2 regions of the Rhodovastum atsumiense genome follow, and region 1 is predicted to be linked to the other one. Evidence: riboswitches for the same ligand, from Rfam matches in the RefSeq annotation. Region 1 holds a riboswitch; the other holds the start of a gene.
What was found. A riboswitch is a leader RNA that binds a small molecule or an ion and turns the genes downstream of it on or off. The one in region 1 is predicted to bind cobalamin.
Positions count from the first base shown of each region.

Region 2: it holds a riboswitch for cobalamin, as region 1 does, so the genes downstream of both, NBY65_RS13000 (ABC transporter substrate-binding protein) here and bchE (magnesium-protoporphyrin IX monomethyl ester anaerobic oxidative cyclase) in region 1, are expected to answer to the same signal.

Region 1 is NZ_OW485601.1:5,405,404-5,409,640, reverse strand. Features, by position in the region: gene NBY65_RS24365 (CbtA family protein) at 1-277, shown strand, start outside; gene NBY65_RS24360 (hypothetical protein) at 348-977, shown strand; gene NBY65_RS24355 (carbohydrate porin) at 998-2,398, shown strand; cobalamin riboswitch at 2,473-2,691, shown strand; gene bchE (magnesium-protoporphyrin IX monomethyl ester anaerobic oxidative cyclase) at 2,896-4,237, shown strand, end outside.
Region 2 is NZ_OW485601.1:2,863,468-2,867,704, forward strand. Features, by position in the region: gene NBY65_RS12995 (FecCD family ABC transporter permease) at 1-632, opposite strand, end outside; gene NBY65_RS13000 (ABC transporter substrate-binding protein) at 629-1,639, opposite strand; cobalamin riboswitch at 1,787-1,979, opposite strand; tRNA gene NBY65_RS13005 (tRNA-Gly) at 2,470-2,544, opposite strand; gene NBY65_RS13010 (thioredoxin family protein) at 2,753-3,694, shown strand; gene NBY65_RS13015 (LON peptidase substrate-binding domain-containing protein) at 3,696-4,237, shown strand, end outside.

The DNA of each region.
Region 1 (4,237 bases):
GCTGCGCCGGCGGCTGGTTGGCCGCCATGGCGCCTGGAATGCATCGCTGTTTGCCGGGCTGGCGTATCTGCTCGTCATCGTCGTTGCCAACTTCGCCCTGCCGACCGTGAACGAGGTGCCCGAGCAATTCCCGGCCGACCTGCTGTGGCAATTCCGGATCGCCTCCGTCGGCGCCCAGGTGATCCTGTGGACCACGCTGGGACTGGCCTTCGGTCCCCTGGCGGAGCACGCCATGCGACGGCAAGCGACGGCACGGCACGTGCTGGCGGCCTCGTAACCCGAATACCGTCGTTCCGCCGCATCAGCCCCACCACGATCGCGGCCGTGCAGGGTCTCGGGGGCGCAGGATGGACATGCCGGTCGGACGATCCAGGGAGCTCTGCTGTGTCCTGTCGCTTTGGATCCTGCTGTGCATTGCCGCGGCGTTCCCTGCCCGGGCCCACCGGCAGGGAAGCTCCGCGCCGGCACCGGAGGATGCGATTTCGATCCCCACCGTCACGCATGGCGAAATGCTCGTGCTGGCCGCTTACCGGAGGGCGATCCTGGCCCTGGCGCAACAGCAGTTTCCCACCGACCGGGTGATGCGGCGGCTGCAGGGCTTCATCAACATCCAGTTCAGCGCATGCCTGTGGGGCCTCGCGCCGGGCAGCCTGACCGACGAGGACAGCCCCTTCAACGAATGCGCCCATGCCTATCTGGCCGCGACCCGGGCGTTGCTCCTGCATCTGCTGGACATGCCCGGTGATCGCACGGCCGTGCAGGCCGTCGTCGCGGAAATCGAAGACGCCATGCAGGCCCGGCAGGCCTCGCTGATGCTGTGCCGCTACAGCGGCGAAGCGTTCAACACCTCCGACGTGATTTATCCGGACTGGAGAGGCCTGCTCCCCTGCACGCCCGGCCTGATTGTCCTGGCGGTCCTGGCACTGGCCGTCCTCCGTTCGGCTTCCGCAAGACCATGCCGCTTTGATCGCCAATGAAACTGACCGGAAACTTACGAATGCCTTTTCCTGCTGCTGCCTGCCCCCATGCGCTGCGATCCTGCCTGCCGCGCGGCACCCTCGCCCTGTTACTCGCGAGTGCCGCGACGCTGCCGGCGCAGGCCGCCGACGCGGAGGCCGGCTTCTGGGAACGCGAGCACATGCTCGGTGATCCCGGCGGGCTGCGCTCCCGGCTGGAGGATGCCGGCGTCACCCTGACCCTGCAGGAGACCAGCGAGGTGCTCGGCAATGTCAGCGGCGGCTTCCGCCAGGGCGCGGTCTACGAGGGCGCCACGCTGATGGGGGTGCAGGTCGATACCGGGAAGGCGTTCGGCCTGCCCGGCGGCACCTTCAACGCCAGCGCCTACCAGATCCACGGCCGTGGCCTGAGTTCCAACAACATCGGCAACATCAACACCGTCAGCGGCATCGAGGCCACCCGCGCCACCCGGTTGTTCGAGCTGTGGTACGAGCAGGCGCTGTTCGACGACCGCGTCTCGGTGCGCGTCGGCCAGCAGGCGGCCGACCAGGAATTCCAGGTTTCCCAGTATGGCGGGCTGTTCATCAATGCATCGTTCGGCTGGCCGACCCTGGCGGCGGTAGACCTGCCCTCCGGCGGCCCGGCCTATCCGCTGGCCACCCCCGGCGTGCGGCTGAAGGTGAAGCCGCGCGAGGATCTCGCTGTCCTGCTCGGCGTCTACAGCGGCGACCCCGCCCCGGTCGGGGAGAATCCGGATCCGCAGGTGCGCAACCCCTCCGGCACCTCGTTCACCCTGAACCGCGGCGTCTTCGTCATCGGCGAGGTGCAGTACAGCATCAACGGCGGCGAGGACGCGACCGGGCTTCCCGGCACCTACAAGGTCGGTGGCTGGTACAACTCCAACCAGTTCTCCGACCAGCGCTATGCCAATGACGGCCTGCTGCTCGCCGATCCGTCGAGCAGCGGGGTGGCGCTGGGCCGCACCAACAACTGGAGCCTCTATGCCGTGGCCGACCAGATGGTCTGGCGCAAGCCCGGCACCAAGGACCAGGGCATCGGCGTGTTCGGCCGCATCACCGGCACCACCAATGACCGCAATCCGGTGAACTTCTTCATGAACGTGGGCGTCACCTGGAAGGGGGCGATCCCCGCCCGCGAGAACGACACGATCGGGTTGGGCATCGGCTATGCCCATATCGGTGCCAAGGCCCGCCGCTACGATCGCGACGTGACGTATTTCACCGATGCGTCCTATCCGATCCGCAACAGCGAGACGGTGCTGGAACTGACCTACCAGGCGCAGGTCACGCCATGGCTGATCGTGCAGCCGGACTTCCAGTACGTGTTCCGCCCGGCCGGCGGCGTGCCCGATCCGCTCGATCCCACCAAGCGCATCGGCGACGCCGCCATCTTCGGGCTGCGCAGCACCATCACCTTCTGACGCAGGCACGTAGCACGTAGAGCGGATTTCATCCGCCACACGCTTGCTCACTTGACAAAGTGCCCTGTCGAAAGCTACGGGTTTCGTGTCGTGGTTCTTCTGTTTCCATCTGCCGGAAGCAGAAGCTAAGAGGGAATCCGGTGCGTCTGCCGACCATGCCGGAGCTGCCCCCGCAACTGTGAGCGGCGAGCCATCATCCGATTTGCGTCACTGGTGCCGGAACGGCATCGGGAAGGCCAGGACGGAGGCGACGACCCGCAAGCCAGGAGACCTGCCACGGCCGTCGAACGTCCTCGGGCGGGGTGTCCCGGTGGTGCGACTGCGTTGGAACGGGCCTGACGGTTCCGGTTTTCGCAGACGCTCCCTCTCCACCCCGTCTCCGTGACGATCCGGCGTGACCGACACTGGTTCGGACCGGTGGGAGCCAAAGGCGGCGCCCAACGGCCTGCCCTCCGCCGTGCCGGGTGCGGTGCGGCGCATTGGCGCGGAGGCCATCGATGCGGATCCTGCTGATCCATCCCAATTACCATTCCGGCGGTGCCGAGATCGCCGGCAAGTGGTCGCCCGCCTGGGCCGCCTATCTGGCGGGCTACCTGAAGGCGGCCGGCTACGCCGACATCCGCTTCATCGACGCGATGAACGACGACATCTCCGATGAAGCCCTGCGGGACATGCTCGCCGCCGAGACGCCCGACATCGTCGGCACCGCCGCCATCACCCCGGCGATCTACACCGCCGAACGGGTGCTGAAGATCGCCAAGGAGGTGCATCCGAACGTCATCACGGTGCTCGGTGGCATCCACCCGACCTTCATGTACCAGCCGGTGCTGATGGAAGCGCCCTGGATCGACGCGATCATCCGCGGCGAGGGCGAGGCGGTGCTGCTGAACCTGGTGCGCGCGGTCGACCAGGGACGCTGGCCGACCGAACGCGGCCAGGTCAACGGCATCGCCTACCGCGAGGACGCCCAGGTGATCGCCACCCCGGCCGAACCGCCGATCCGCGATGTCGACACCATCGTCCCGGACTGGAGCATCCTGGACTGGAAGAAATACATCTACATCCCGCTCGGCGTGCCGGTGGCGACGCCGAACCTCGCGCGCGGCTGCCCCTTCACCTGCAGCTTCTGCAGCCAGTGGAAGTTCTGGCGCGACTACCGCGTGCGCGACCCGAAAAAGGTGGTGGACGAGATCGAGACGCTGGTGCGCGACCATGGCGTCGGCTTCTTCATCCTCGCCGACGAAGAGCCCACCATCAACAAGAAGAAGTTCGTCGAGTTCTGCCAGGAACTGATCGACCGCGGCCTGCCCGACAAGATCCAGTGGGGCATCAACACGCGTGTCACCGACGTGCTGCGCGATGAGGCCGACCTGCCATTTTACCGCAAGGCCGGATTGGTGCATATCTCGCTTGGCACCGAGGCGGCGGCACAGCTCAAGCTCGACCTGTTCAACAAGGAAACCACTGTCGCCGACAACAAGAAGGCGATCACGCTGCTGCGCCAGAACGGCATCGTCACCGAGGCGCAGTTCATCGTCGGGCTGGAGAACGAGACGGCGGAAACGCTGGAAGAAACCTACCAGATGGTCATGGACTGGAATCCGGACATGGCCAACTGGTCGATGTTCACCCCCTGGCCGTTCTCCGACCTGTTCCGCGAGCTTGGCGACAAGGTCGAGGTGTTCGACTTCGAGAAATACAACTTTGTCACCCCGATCATGAAGCCGGCGGCGATGGAGCGCGGCGAGCTGCTCGACCGGGTGATGCACAACTACCGCCGCTTCTACATGCACAAGTCGCTGTTCTCCTATCCGTGGCAGCGCGACCCGTACCGGCGGA
Region 2 (4,237 bases), 2.5 Mb from region 1:
CGCGCCCCGCTGAGATTGCCGAGCAGCCAGAACAGGATGCCGCGCGCCTGCTCGGCGCTGGCCGAGCGGGTGATGATGAGGGCAGTCAGCGCATTGAAAAGCTGCGAACCGGCAATCCCCGCCAGCACGATCTGCGCTGTACCGCGCGATCCCGACCCGCCGCCGGAGGCATGTGCCAACAGCGCCACGAGTAGAAACGCGGCGAGCGATCCGGCGAAGGCGCCCGCCGACATCGACACGGCCCCGGCGCCCAGGCCTGCCACCGTGACCAGCACCGCCCCGGTCGAAGCGCCCGCGGAGATGCCAAGAAGGTACGGATCGGCCAGAGCGTTACGTAACAACGATTGGAGGATCACGCCCGCCACTGCCAGGCCTGCACCACAACTGGCGGCGACAAGGGCGCGCGTGAGGCGATAGTTCCACACGATGCCCTGGTCGATCCGATCCAGGCTGTAGCCGGCGCCAAAGAAATTATTGGCCAGCGTCTGCCACACTGTCCCGGCCGGGATGCGCGTCTCGCCGATGCAGATGCCGGCGAGGATCGCGGTGGCGAGCACCGCCGCGATCCAAATGCCATGAAGCATCACCCGACCGATCAGGCCAGCCAGGGGGCGCATCAGGCCAGCCGTCATTGCCTGAGCCGGGCCATCGCCTCCGTCAGCGTCTCCAGCCCACTCACCAGGCGGATGGTGGCCTGCATGGCGTGCGCATCAAGGATGACAATGCGGTTGCCCTTCACCGCTGCCATTTCCTTCGTCACCGGATCAGTGCGCAGGAAAGCCAGCTTCCTTTCGTAGTCATCGGCCGGGAAGCGGCGACGGTCCATGCGCGCGATGACAATCACCGAAGGGTTGGCGCGCGCGATGGTCTCCCAGCCTACGGTGGGCCATTCTTCGTCGGATTGGACCACGTTACGCAAGCCGAGTGTCCCCATCATGTAAGCCGGGATGCCCTTCCGGCCGGCAACATAGGGATCGAGATCCAGGTCGGCGCTGGAGAACCAGAACACCGCCGAGGCATCCGTCAGCCCGAGGGCTCTGGCACGTGTGATGGCCGTCGCCTCACGCCTGCGCAGATCGGCGACCAGTTCCGCACCGCGATCCTGCCGGTCGAAGATCTGCGCCAGTTGGGTGATGCCCTTGTAGAGTGTGTCTGTGGTGAAGGGCGCGGTGCGGGTACCGTCAGCCCCGACCTGGTTGTTCTTGCCTTCGCAGTCGGAAGGCATGATGTAGGTGGGAACCCCGAGCTTGTGGAACTGCTCGCGCGTACCGACCACGCCTTGCGGGCCGATCATCCACTCGAACTGCGTCGCCACCAGGCCGGGGCGCTTGTTGATAACCGATTCGAAGCTCGGCGCATTGTTGTCCAGCCGCGGCACCTGGTCGTTCTGCGTCTTGAAAGCAGGCAGCACGTCGTTGAACCAGAGCGAGGTGCCGGCCATGTGGTCGCCGACCCCTAAGGCGTAGAGGATTTCGGTGACCGATTGCCCGATCGTCACGACGTTCCGTGGTGCTGCGGGAAACGTCAGCGTGTGCCCGCAATTCCCGACATTCAGCGGATACTGCGTGGGTTCAGCCTGGGCGGCAGACAGCAGCAGGCAAAAGCCTGCCGTGGCGACGGCGAGGCGCAGAGGGGCCATGGCTCGCTTCTCCGATCGTGATGAAAGCCGGAAAAGGCAGGGCCATGGTGCGGACGCACGACAAGCCTGAGGCGCAGGACCACGGATCGCCAAGGTCGGCACAGCAAGCAAAGCATCCACATCTTCTCCCCGGATCCCTCGCCGGCCGGAAGGTTACGCGCGCCGGCAGGTCTCCTGACTAGCGGGTCATCGCCTGGTCCGGCCTTCCCGGGATTGCTCCCAGTGGCATGTTGGACCGGGCTCGCCGCCTACAGTTGCGGGGCAGTTCCGTTTCGTGACCCTGGGGCCACAGCGGATTCCCTATTAATTCCTTGCGGAAACCGACTCTCGCTGGATACCGGACTTGCTGGAATGTGACAAGCCACGCCACTTCAGGGGATCGTGCCCACACCGTGCCGCGCTTCCAACTTCCGGCCTGGCTGAGGTGCCCCCTGTCGCGGCAACCCGACCTCGCTGCCTGTTTTGGATTCGACATGGAGATGCGGGGGGACGGTATGGACCCACGGATGAAATCGCATGGGGGTCATGTGCGGACTACAAACCTGCAACCCGGCGTGCGCTCGCGCGTTCATGCGACCTTCCGGCAGTCACACCATGTGTGCCGGTGACGAGACACGAGCGCGTGACCATTCATGGTCGCAAGACAGGCGCCACAAAGACGGGCAGGGCGCACGTCGTTGCGCATGAGTGGGCATCAGCCACAAGCGTGAGGACCGCATACCATCGCACTGGTCGCGCCGATCACGTTTTCTGAGGTGGACATCATCCAGACGTGCAAGCACCGAGGTGCTGTGTCGGCTGATATAACAGCCTGCACTGTCTTGGAAAACTGGAGCGGGCGAAGGGATTCGAACCCTCGACCCCAACCTTGGCAAGGTTGTGCTCTACCCCTGAGCTACGCCCGCGCCCCAGCCGCGTCGTCCGCGGAGGTCGGCCTTCTATTCGGCTTCCGCGGCAATTGCAAGGGGGGTCCGCCGTAAAAATCGGATCGTCCCCCCGCCTTGCCCCGCGTCGCGATTTCGGCGACTCCTGCCGCCTCGGCCGGGTTGTGCCCCGGACCGGCTGTGCCATCTATACCCAAACGAGACGGGATCTAAGGCGAGGACGCCCTTCATGGACCTTATCATCGGGCAGAACCAGGCCGGCGCCGGTAGCGCCTCCGGCGACGCCATGATCATCGACGGCGATCAGAAGACCTTCATGCAGGACGTGATCGACGCGTCCCGCACCGTTCCTGTGCTCGTGGATTTCTGGGCCACCTGGTGCGGGCCCTGCAAGCAGCTCACCCCGGCGCTCGAGAAGGTCGTGCGGCAGGCCGGCGGCCGGTTGAAGCTGGTCAAGATCGACATCGACAAGAACCGCGGCCTGGTGCAGCAGCTGGTTCAGCTCGGCCTGCCGCTGCAGTCGGTGCCCACGGTCGCCGCCTTCTGGCAGGGCCAGATCGCCGACCTGTTCCAGGGGGCCGTCCCCGAATCGGAGGTGAAGCGCTTCGCCGAGGCGCTGCTGAAGCTCGCTGGCGGCGCGATGCCCGGCGCCGACCTGATCGCCGAGGCGAAGGCCGCGCTGGAGGAAGGCCGCGCCCAGGAGGCGGCCGAGCTGTTCTCCGCCGCCCTGCACGATGAGCCGGAGAACCCGGAGGCCTGGGGCGGCATCATCCGGGCGCTGATGGCGCTCGGCCAGGAAGACCAGGCGCAGCAGGCGCTCGAGCAGGTGCCGCCGAAGATCGCCGACCATGCCGAGGTCGCCGGCGCCCGCAGCGCGCTCGCCCTGGCCGCCGAGGGCCGCAAGGCGCGCGACCAGCTTTCCTCCTTCGAGGCCCGGCTGGCCGCCAATCCGGCCGATCATCAGGCACGCTATGATCTCGCCACGGCGTTCAACGCCATGGGGCGACGCGAGGAGGCCGCCGACGCGCTGCTGGAGATCATCCGCCGCGAGCGCGGCTGGAACGAGGACGCCGCGCGCCTGCAGTTGCTGAAATTCTTCGAGGCCTGGGGCTTCGACGACCCCGCCACCACGGCGGCGCGGCGCAAGCTGTCCTCGATCCTGTTCAGCTGACATGGACGACCCGCGCCCGCGGCTGGAGGACGTGCCGACGGAGTTCCCCGTCTTCCCGCTCACGGGCGCGTTGCTGCTGCCGCGGGGGCGGCTGCCGTTGAACATCTTCGAGCCGCGCTACCTCGCCATGACCGAGGACGCACTGGCGGCCGGGCGGATCTTCGGGATGATCCAGCCCGACCCCCTGCTGCCGACCGGGCCGAGCGGGCCAGGGCTCTACCGCATCGGCTGTCTCGGTCGGCTGTCTTCCTTCAGCGAGACCGATGACGGCCGGTACCTGGTCACGCTCACCGGGCTGCTGCGCTTCACCGTGGTCGAGGAACTGGCGCCGCGCCGCGGCTACCGGCGGGTGCGCGCCGACCTGGTCCGTTTCGCCGCCGATCTCGACCCCGCCGCGCCGATGCCCCGCTTCGACCGTCCCGCGCTGCTCGCCGCCCTGCGGGCCTTCTTCGGCCGCCGTGGCTTCGAGGCGAACTGGGAGGCGATCGAGCGCATGCCGGACGAGACGCTGGTGACCACGCTGTGCATGGTCTGCCCGTTCGA